Linked DNA regions of Thioclava sp. GXIMD2076. The protein of the gene in region 3 binds, or shares a complex with, the protein of the main gene of each other region. Links are inferred from orthologs where the notes say so. Each region holds a gene or a part of one and is shown on either strand. Other genes may lie near its edges. The genes, in order: secG, secA and secY.

Region 1 (2,967 bases), 250 kb from region 3 along the record:
GGGTCCCGAGACGCTCGCCATCATCGTCTTTCAGCTCGGTCGGGAAGGGGCCTTCGCCGACGCGGGTGGTATAGGCTTTCACGATGCCCAGCACGAAATCGATCGAGCCCGGACCGATGCCGACGCCGGTTGCCGCCTGACCTGCGATCACGTTGGACGAGGTGACGAAGGGATAGGTGCCGAAATCGATATCCAAGAGCGAACCCTGTGCGCCCTCGAAGAGGATACGCTTGCCGGCCTTGCGCTTCTCGGCCAGCACCTTCCAGACGGGGGCTGCATATTTCAGGATCTCGGGGGCGACCTCATTGAGCTTCGCGATCAGCGCATCCTTGTCGATGGCCTCGAGGCCCAGACCGGCGCGCAGCGCGTTATGGTGCACGAGGGCACGGTCCACGCGCAGTTCCAGCGTTGCGGGATCTGCGAGATCCGCCACGCGGATCACGCGACGGCCAACCTTGTCCTCATAGGCGGGACCGATGCCGCGACCGGTGGTGCCGATCTTGGCAACCGATGTTTGCGCCTCGCGGGCACGGTCCAGCTCGCCATGGAACGGCAGGATGAGCGGCGTGTTCTCGGCGATCATCAGGGTCTCGGGCGAGATATCCACACCCTGTTCGCGGATCTTCTCGATCTCGCCCAGAAGATGCCACGGATCAAGCACGACACCATTGCCGATGATCGACAGCTTACCGCCGCGCACGACGCCCGAAGGCAGCGCGTTCAGCTTGTAAACCTTGCCGTCGATGACAAGCGTGTGGCCGGCATTATGCCCGCCCTGAAAACGTGCGATGACGTCGGCCCGTTCCGACAGCCAATCTACAATCTTGCCTTTCCCCTCGTCACCCCACTGGGCACCGACGACGACGACATTGGCCATGAGACTCTCCTTGGCGCTTCGAAAAACCTTGGGCGGTATACAGAAGCGATGCCTCGGGGGGAACCGATTTCTTGGCAAAACCGGCGGGAATACGATGAAAAATCGCCCGCGCTCCCACAGGCCCCTATATATAGGGTATCTGCACCCTGTTTCGCGGCGTGAAGATGCGCGGGATAAGGGGTTGCACGAAGGGCGGCATATGAATAAGTAGGCGCAAGCTTTGCAAGAAGGTCCCTCTCCATATGCAGAACATCATCCTTACCGTTCACCTGATCCTCGCGCTGTTGATGATCGGCGTCGTTCTGTTGCAGCGCTCCGAGGGCGGTGGTCTGGGCATGGGCAGCTCCGGTGGTGGCGCGGGCGGTGGTGTGATGACCGGTCGTCAGGCGGCCAACGCGCTGTCGAAGGCGACCTGGGTTCTGGCAGCGGGCTTCCTCATTACCTCGGTGGCGCTGACCGTTCTGGCCGCAAACGAGGCGGGCGAATCCTCGGTTCTTGACCGGATCGGTGTGGGCAATACGACCGCACCGGCCGCGGATGACACCAACACGACCGGCAGCGCGATCCCCGATGTGGATCTGACCCCGCCGCCGGCCACGGACTCGCCGGTAACGCCGCCTGCGGCCCAGTAAACGTGACCTTCAGTGCGCCCCCTCGGGCGCACTAGTTCTTGCGTATCTACGGATAAATTAGTCAACTGCTTGCGGTCCGATTGCGGGCTGACCGCGAATCATGTAAGCATCAAATCCCGTGATCCCGAAGCCATTGGCCTCGGGAATGTTTATAATTTTTGTCAGGTCCGATGCTGGACCGGCAGACCCAAGCAAACTCACGGGGGCTTTCATGGCACGTTATGTCTTCATCACCGGCGGTGTGGTGTCTTCTCTGGGGAAGGGGCTGGCATCGGCGGCGCTGGGGGCTTTGCTGCAAGCTCGCGGCTTTTCGGTGCGACTGCGCAAACTCGACCCCTATCTGAATGTCGATCCGGGCACGATGAGCCCGTTCGAACATGGCGAGGTTTTTGTCACCGATGATGGTGCGGAAACCGATCTGGACCTCGGTCACTACGAGCGTTTCACCGGTGTTCCGGCGCGCAAGACGGATTCGGTCTCTTCGGGCCGTATCTATTCGGACGTGCTCGAGAAGGAACGCCGTGGTGAATATCTGGGCAAGACCATTCAGGTCGTCCCGCATGTGACCAACGGTATCAAGGATTTCCTCGCCGTCGGCGATGACGAGGTCGATTTCATGCTCTGCGAGATCGGCGGCACGGTCGGCGATATCGAGGGGCTGCCCTTCTTCGAAGCGATCCGTCAGTTCGCGCAGGAACGTCCGCGCGGGCAGTGTATCTTCATGCACCTGACCCTGCTGCCCTATCTGGCAGCATCGGGCGAGCTGAAAACCAAGCCTACCCAGCACTCGGTCAAGGAGCTGCGCTCCATCGGGCTGCAGCCGGATGTGCTCGTCTGCCGCTCCGAGCAGCCAATCCCCGAGAAAGAGCGCGCGAAGATCGCGCTGTTCTGTAATGTCCGCCCCGATGCGGTCATTCCGGCCTATGACCTGAAGACGATCTACGAGGCACCCCTGGCCTATCACCGCGTGGGTCTGGATCAGGCGGTTCTGGACGCGTTCGGCATCTCGCCCGCGCCCAAGCCCGATCTGTCGCGTTGGGAAGACGTGATGGACCGGATGGATAATGCCGAAGGCGAGGTCAAGGTGGCCATCGTCGGTAAATATGTCCAGCTCGAAGATGCCTACAAGTCCATCGCCGAGGCGCTGACCCATGGCGGCATGGCCAATCGCGTGAAGGTCAAGGCCGAGTGGATCGATGCCGAGCAGTTCGAGAAGGAAGATCCCGCGACCTTCCTTGGCGAGTATAACGCGATCCTCGTGCCGGGTGGCTTTGGCGAGCGTGGCACCGAGGGCAAGATCCGTGCGGCGCAATTCGCCCGCGAGAAGAAGATCCCCTATCTGGGGATCTGCCTTGGTATGCAGATGGCGGTGATCGAGGCCGCGCGTAACCTTGCGGGGATCGAGGATGCGGGCTCGGAAGAGTTCGATCACGAGGCGGGCAAGCGCCGGTTCGAGCC
Region 2 (3,395 bases), 470 kb from region 3 along the record:
CTGCAGATATTGCGCGGGCAGGCTGTCGCGGACGATCTGCATCTGGCCCACGGTAATGTCCTTGCCATTCACGGTGGCGACCACCGTATCGGCGTTCACATCCTTGCGGTAATCTTTCTTGGCAGGCGTGGATGCTGCTGTATCGGCCGCCGGCGCTGAGGGCGTGCTGTCTTGCGCATACGCACCGGCAGCCATCATCGCGACCACTGCAGCGGTTCCCAAAAGTTTCGTCAGTTTCGGCATCTTGGCCACTCCTTCATTGCCGCGTTTGTCCGCGGCGTTGACACTCTGACAGTCGACCCTTACATCGCCAAGGGTCAAAAAGGCTATCCGAGCCCTTTCTCACATGCTTCTTAGGGGGCGCCAGAAAGCGCGGCAAGGGTAGCTCCACACACGATTTGGTCAGTCCAATTGCGGAGAAGTCATGCTCGGGCTCGGAACACTCGCGAAAAAGGTTTTCGGCACGCCGAATGACCGCAAGGTAAAATCCGTTCGTCCGCTTGTGGCGAAAATCAACGCGCTCGAGGAAGAGTTCGCGGCTCTGACCGATGAGGGTCTCATCGGGAAGACGCGCGAATTCCAGAAGCGGGTGCAGGAGCAGGGCGAGAGCCTTGACGACCTGCTGCCCGAAGCTTTTGCCAACTGCCGCGAGGGTGCGCGCCGTGCACTCGGCCTGCGTGCTTTCGATGTCCAGCTGATGGCGGGGATCTTCCTGCATCAGGGCCAGATCGCCGAAATGAAGACCGGTGAGGGCAAGACGCTCATGGCGACTTTCCCCGTCTATCTCAATGCGCTGGCCGGTAAGGGCGTGCATGTGGTGACGGTGAACGATTATCTCGCGCGTCGTGACGCGGAGTGGATGTCGAAGGTCTATGGCGCGCTGGGTCTGACCACCGGCGTCGTCGTGCCTTTCCAGCCCGATGCCGAGAAAAAGGCCGCCTATCAGGCCGATATCACCTATGCGACCAATAACGAGCTGGGCTTCGACTATCTTCGTGACAACATGAAGAACTCGGTCGAGGAAATGGCGCAGCGCGGTCATTTCTTCGCCATCGTGGACGAGGTCGACTCGATCCTGATCGACGAGGCCCGCACGCCGCTGATCATTTCGGGTCCTTCCGAAGACCGTTCGGACCTCTATATCAAGCTCAACGCCTATATCCCCGAGCTGACCGAAGAGCATTACTCGATTGACGAGAAGGCCCGCAACGCGACCTTCACCGAGGAGGGGAACGAATTCCTCGAGCGTCGTCTGCAGGAAGACGGTATCCTCCCCGAGGGCCAGTCGCTCTACGACCCCGAGTCTACCACTATCGTTCACCATGCCACGCAGGCGATGCGCGCGCATAAGCTGTTCAACAAAGACGATAATTACGTAGTGGCCAATGGCGAGATCGTGTTGATCGACGAACATACCGGCCGCGCCATGAAGGGCCGCCGCCTGTCGGACGGTCTGCATCAGGCGATCGAGGCGAAAGAGGGCGTGACGGTCCAGCCCGAGAACGTGACGCTGGCTTCGGTGACGTTCCAGAACTACTTCCGTCTTTACGAGAAACTGGGTGGCATGACCGGTACGGCCTCAACCGAGGCCGAGGAATTTGCCGAGATCTACAAGCTGGGCGTGGTCGAGGTTCCGACCAACCGTCCCGTGCAGCGGATTGACGAGCATGACCGTGTCTACCGCACTGCTATCGAGAAATATCAGGCGGTGATCGAGGCGATCCGCGAGGCCAATGCCAAGGGCCAGCCGATCCTCGTGGGCACCACCTCCATCGAGAAATCCGAGATGCTCTCGCAGCTGCTGACGCAGGCCGGCATCCAGCACAACGTTCTCAACGCTCGCCAGCACGAGCAGGAAGCCCAGATCGTGGGTGACGCTGGCCGTCTGGGTGCAGTGACCATCGCCACCAACATGGCCGGTCGCGGGACCGATATCCAGCTCGGCGGCAACGTCGAAATGCGCGTGCAGGAGGCGCTGAGCCAGGATCCCGAAGCCGATCCCGAAGAGGTCCGCGCCCGTATCGAGGCCGCGACCGCGGAGGAGAAACAGAAAGTGCTCGAGGCCGGTGGTCTCTTCGTTCTGGCCACTGAACGCCACGAGTCGCGCCGGATCGACAACCAGTTGCGTGGCCGTTCGGGCCGTCAGGGTGATCCGGGCCGCTCTCTGTTCTTCCTGTCGCTGGAAGATGACCTGATGCGCATCTTCGGTTCGGACAAGCTGGAGAACGTTCTGTCCAAGCTCGGCATGAAAGAGGGCGAGGCGATCATCCACCCGTGGGTGAACAAATCGCTCGAGCGTGCGCAGGCGAAGGTCGAGGGCCGCAACTTCGACATCCGCAAACAGCTGCTGAAGTTCGACGATGTGATGAACGATCAGCGGAAGGCGATCTTCAATCAGCGCCGCGAGATCATGGATAGCGACGAGGTGGGAGAGATCGCGGCCGATATGCGCCATCAGGTCCTCGATGACCTGGTCGACCAATATCTGCCGCCGAAATCCTATGCTGATCAGTGGGATATCGAGGGCTTCTCGGCCGCGATCCTCGAGCATCTCAACCTGACCCTGCCGCTGGCAGACTGGGCGCAGGAAGAGGGCGTGGATCAGGAAGTTATGCTGGAGCGGATCGAGGAAGCCTCGGACGCCTATATGGCCGAAAAGGAAGCCGCCTTCGGCCCCGACGTCATGCGCACCATCGAGAAGCAGGTCCTGCTGCAGACCGTTGATGCCAAATGGCGCGAGCATCTGGTGAAACTCGAGCATCTGCGTTCGGTGATCGGTTTCCGTGGCTATGCGCAGCGCGATCCGCTGTCGGAATACAAGACCGAGAGCTTCCAGCTGTTCGAGGCCCTTCTCGAAGGTCTGCGCCTCGATGTGACCCAGCGTCTGAGCCAGATCCGTCCGCTGACGGAAGAGGAGCGCGAGGCGCTTCAGGCCCAGATGTATAACGCCCGCAATGACGAGCCCGAAGAGCCCGAGCCGCAAACGGTGTCCGAAGAGCTTCCGCGGGTCGAGATCGGTGGCATCGCGAAAGAAGGCTTCGACGAGAACGATCCCTCGACCTGGGGCGAGCCGGGCCGCAACGATCCGTGCCCCTGCGGGTCGGGTTTGAAATTCAAGCATTGCCACGGCAAGCTCTGAATTCACTGGATACAAGCGGAGAGAGGGTGGCAATTTTGCCGCCCTCTTTTCATTTGCGCCATGCTCCCGCCATATCCGTGCCTTTCAGAGAACGCGTTTTGGTTATATCTTGTTAAGTAAGCATTAAGCGCCAAAGAGCGGATGGCCAAAGAGCGAGCAGGCAGAGCGAGATGAAACAGAAGATGCGCGAGATTTCGTTGATTCTGGGCACCGGTATAACAGCCGTGGCTTGCAGCCAGTTCATGCAGCATGCCGA
Region 3 (2,964 bases):
CTGTATAGCGGCGGCAGGCCCCCTCGCGGGGCCCGAATCAATTGCGTAAGCAGAACAAGAAATGCCGAGGCTGACCCAGCTACGCTTCTGGGGTCACGTCCGGCGATAGGAGAAGCGATATGAAACTTCACGAACTCCGTGATAATGCGGGCGCTGCCCAGAAGAAAAAACGCGTTGCCCGTGGTCCGGGCTCGGGCAAAGGTAAAACGGCTGGCCGTGGTATCAAAGGTCAGAAGTCGCGTTCGGGTGTTGCACTGAACGGTTACGAGGGTGGCCAAATGCCGCTCTACCGTCGTCTGCCGAAGCGTGGCTTCTCGAAGCCCAACGCCAAGCACTTCGCTGTTGTTAACCTCGGCCTGATCGAGAAATTCATCGAGGCCGGCAAAATCGACGCGAAAGCAGAGATCAACGAAGACGTTCTGGTTGCTTCGGGCCTCGTGCGCCGCAAGCTGGACGGCATCCGCGTTCTGGCCAAAGGCGACGTGAAGTCGGCTCTGACCCTGAACGTCACCGGTGCTTCGAAATCGGCTGTTGAAGCTGTCGAAAAAGCAGGCGGTAAACTCACCGTTGCGGCTGCCGCTGCCGAGTAAGGCTTAATCAGCTGTTGTGAGCAGGCCCCGGTCTGCTTACAAAGGCATAGGTTTTCTGGCGCCGCCGATCGGGATACCGGTCTGGCGGCGCTGACATGAAAGAGACAGGCATATGGCATCTGCTGCAGAGCAAATGGCGGCGAACCTCTCTTGGGGCGCCCTGGGCAAGGCCACCGAGCTTCGCCAACGGATTTTCTTCACCATCGGCTTGCTGATCATCTACCGGTTGGGGACCTACATCCCTGTTCCGGGGATCGACGCACAGGCCCTGCGCGACTTTATGGACAGCGCGGGCGCTGGCCTCGGGGGCATCCTCTCGATGTTCACGGGCGGCGCACTCGGCCGTATGGGTATTTTTGCTCTGGGCATCATGCCGTATATCTCGGCCTCCATCATCGTTCAGCTGCTGGCCGCAATGGTTCCGGCGCTGGAGCAGATGAAGAAAGAGGGCGAGCAAGGCCGCAAGAAGATCAACCAGATCACGCGTTATGGCACCGTCGCTCTGGCGACGTTCCAGGCCTATGGTCTGGCGAAATCACTTGAAGCCGGTGGTCTTGCGCACGATCCGGGCCTTTATTTCCAGGCAGCTGTGGTCATCACGCTGGTTGGGGGCACCATGTTCCTGATGTGGGTGGGTGAGCAGATCACCGCACGCGGCATCGGTAACGGGATCTCGCTGATCATCTTCGTCGGCATCGTCGCCGAAATCCCTGCGCATTTCGCGAGCTTCCTAGCCCAGGGCCGCGCCGGCGCGATCTCGCTGCCTGCAACCATCGCCGTGATCGTTATGATCATTGCCGTGATCGGTTTCGTGGTCTTCATGGAGCGCGCGCTGCGCAAGATCCATATCCAGTATCCGCGCCGTCAGGTGGGGATGAAAATCTATGATGGCGGCTCCTCGCATCTGCCGATCAAGGTGAACCCCGCAGGCGTTATCCCTGCGATCTTCGCTTCGTCGCTCTTGCTCCTGCCGACCACCATTGCGACATTCTCGGGCGGCAATACCGGCCCCGTGATGTCGACCATTCTGGCCTATTTCGGGCCGGGTCAGCCGCTTTATCTGCTGTTCTACGTGGCGATGATCGTGTTCTTCGCGTATTTCTACACGGCGAATGTGTCCTTCAAATCGGATGAAGTCGCGGACAATCTCAAGAACCAAGGCGGTTTTATTCCGGGTATCCGTCCCGGTAAGAAAACCGAAGATTACCTTGATTACGTGGTTTCGCGTGTGTTGGTGATCGGTTCGGCTTATCTGGCGGCTGTGTGCTTGCTGCCGGAGATCCTCCGCTCGTCGCTTTCGATCCCGTTCTACTTTGGCGGCACCTCGGTCCTGATCATCGTCTCCGTGACGATGGACACGATCAATCAGGTGCAGTCGCATCTTCTTGCGCACCAATACGAAGGTCTGATCGAAAAGTCGCAACTTCGTGGCAAGCGCAAGAAGTCCGGCCGTAAGGCCCCTGCGCGCCGCTAAAAGGAAAATTGATTATGACCAATATCATCTTGCTTGGCCCGCCCGGGGCCGGCAAAGGGACCCAAGCCGGTAAACTCGTCGCGGAACGCGGTATGGTCCAGCTTTCGACCGGCGACATGCTGCGCGAGGCCAAAACCTCGGGCACCGAGATGGGTCTGAAGGTTGCCGAGGTGATGGATCGCGGCGAGCTGGTCACCGACGAGATCGTGATCGGCCTGATCGAGGAGAAGCTGAGCAATACCGATGGTAACGGCTTCATCTTCGACGGTTTCCCGCGCACGCTGGGGCAGGCGGACGCCCTCAACGCGCTTCTGGCGCGTATGGGGCAGAAGCTTGATGCCGTGATCGAGCTGGTTGTCGATGATGCGATTCTGGTCGGTCGTATAGTGGGCCGTGCCGAGGAAGCTGCCGCCAAGGGGCTGCCGGTCCGTAAGGATGACAACGCTGAAGTTTTCGGTGACCGCCTGCGGGAATATTACAAGAAGACTTCGCCGCTGATCGGTTATTACTACCACTCGGGCGATCTGTTCCGTGTGGATGGTCTGGCCGAGATTGATACTGTCGCCGCCCAGATCGCGGCGATCCTGGATCAGCAGCAATAAATCATCAGGGAGGCTTGACGTTGCGGGCGGAACCTCGTAGGTGCAAGTCTCTCTTATGAGAATCAATTTTTCGACAGGATTTACACCCTGTCGGAATCAGGGTCCGAAACATGAGGTTTCGGGCCATCTGTTGTGAAAAAAGGTTCTGGAGCTACGGAACCGCAACGTGAAGGAAGCACGCTTTGGCACGTATTGCTGGCGTCAACATCCCGACCGGGAAACGCACCCCGATCGCATTGACCTATATCACCGGTATCGGCGACGACACCGCGCGTAAAATCTGTGAAGCCGTTGGCAT

Evidence for each region.
Region 1: secY (region 3) and secG share a complex: the UniProt entries of both Escherichia coli proteins name them as parts of the sec protein translocase complex. The link is inferred for Thioclava sp. GXIMD2076 from one-to-one orthologs.
Region 2: the proteins of secY (region 3) and secA are in contact, whole or in part, in a crystal structure (PDB 3DIN), measured with the Thermotoga maritima proteins. The link is inferred for Thioclava sp. GXIMD2076 from one-to-one orthologs. Residues at the interface, in WP_004081795.1 of Thermotoga maritima: Glu108, Gly109, Glu110, Glu111, Ala236, Glu237, Arg238, Arg239, Ile240, Thr241, Ile242, Gln243, Tyr244, Ala245, Arg246, Arg247, Val248, Thr249, Gly250, Arg251, Arg252, Val253, Tyr254, Gly256, Ala257, Ser258, Thr259, Tyr260, Leu261, Pro262; in WP_004082002.1 of Thermotoga maritima: Glu261, Ala262, Arg263, Lys300, Ala301, Arg302, Thr303, Ile304, Ile305, Leu323, Tyr324, Asp325, Pro326, Val329, Ser330, Tyr333, Ile336, Lys340, Phe345, Val349, Glu363, Phe364, Tyr374, Ser375, Gly376, Gly377, Glu393, Ile395, Thr482, Ser483.

What each region holds. Positions count from the first base shown.
Region 1 is NZ_CP149932.1:1,631,889-1,634,855, forward strand. The notes cover bases 1-2,814. They hold secG (preprotein translocase subunit SecG), read left to right. Parts: upstream 1-1,119; coding sequence 1,120-1,509; downstream 1,510-2,814. Other genes in these bases: WDB91_RS08150 (adenylosuccinate synthase), read right to left, coding at 1-877; WDB91_RS08160 (CTP synthase), read left to right, coding at 1,721-2,814. Also shown: more of WDB91_RS08160, read left to right, coding at 2,815-2,967. UniProt on the Escherichia coli protein: Subunit of the protein translocation channel SecYEG. Overexpression of some hybrid proteins has been thought to jam the protein secretion apparatus resulting in cell death; while this may be true it also results in FtsH-mediated degradation of SecY.
Region 2 is NZ_CP149932.1:912,436-915,830, forward strand. Bases 98-3,339 are described here. They hold secA (preprotein translocase subunit SecA), read left to right. Parts: upstream 98-424; coding sequence 425-3,139; downstream 3,140-3,339. Other genes in these bases: WDB91_RS04465 (peptidylprolyl isomerase), read right to left, coding at 98-243; WDB91_RS04475 (hypothetical protein), read left to right, coding at 3,310-3,339. Also shown: more of WDB91_RS04465, read right to left, coding at 1-97; more of WDB91_RS04475, read left to right, coding at 3,340-3,395. UniProt on the Escherichia coli protein: Required for protein export, interacts with the SecYEG preprotein conducting channel.
Region 3 is NZ_CP149932.1:1,381,650-1,384,613, forward strand. Bases 73-2,883 are described here. They hold secY (preprotein translocase subunit SecY), read left to right. Parts: upstream 73-702; coding sequence 703-2,064; downstream 2,065-2,883. Other genes in these bases: rplO (50S ribosomal protein L15), read left to right, coding at 120-590; WDB91_RS06890 (adenylate kinase), read left to right, coding at 2,079-2,666; rpsM (30S ribosomal protein S13), read left to right, coding at 2,849-2,883. Outside these bases: more of rpsM, read left to right, coding at 2,884-2,964. UniProt on the Escherichia coli protein: The central subunit of the protein translocation channel SecYEG. Consists of two halves formed by TMs 1-5 and 6-10.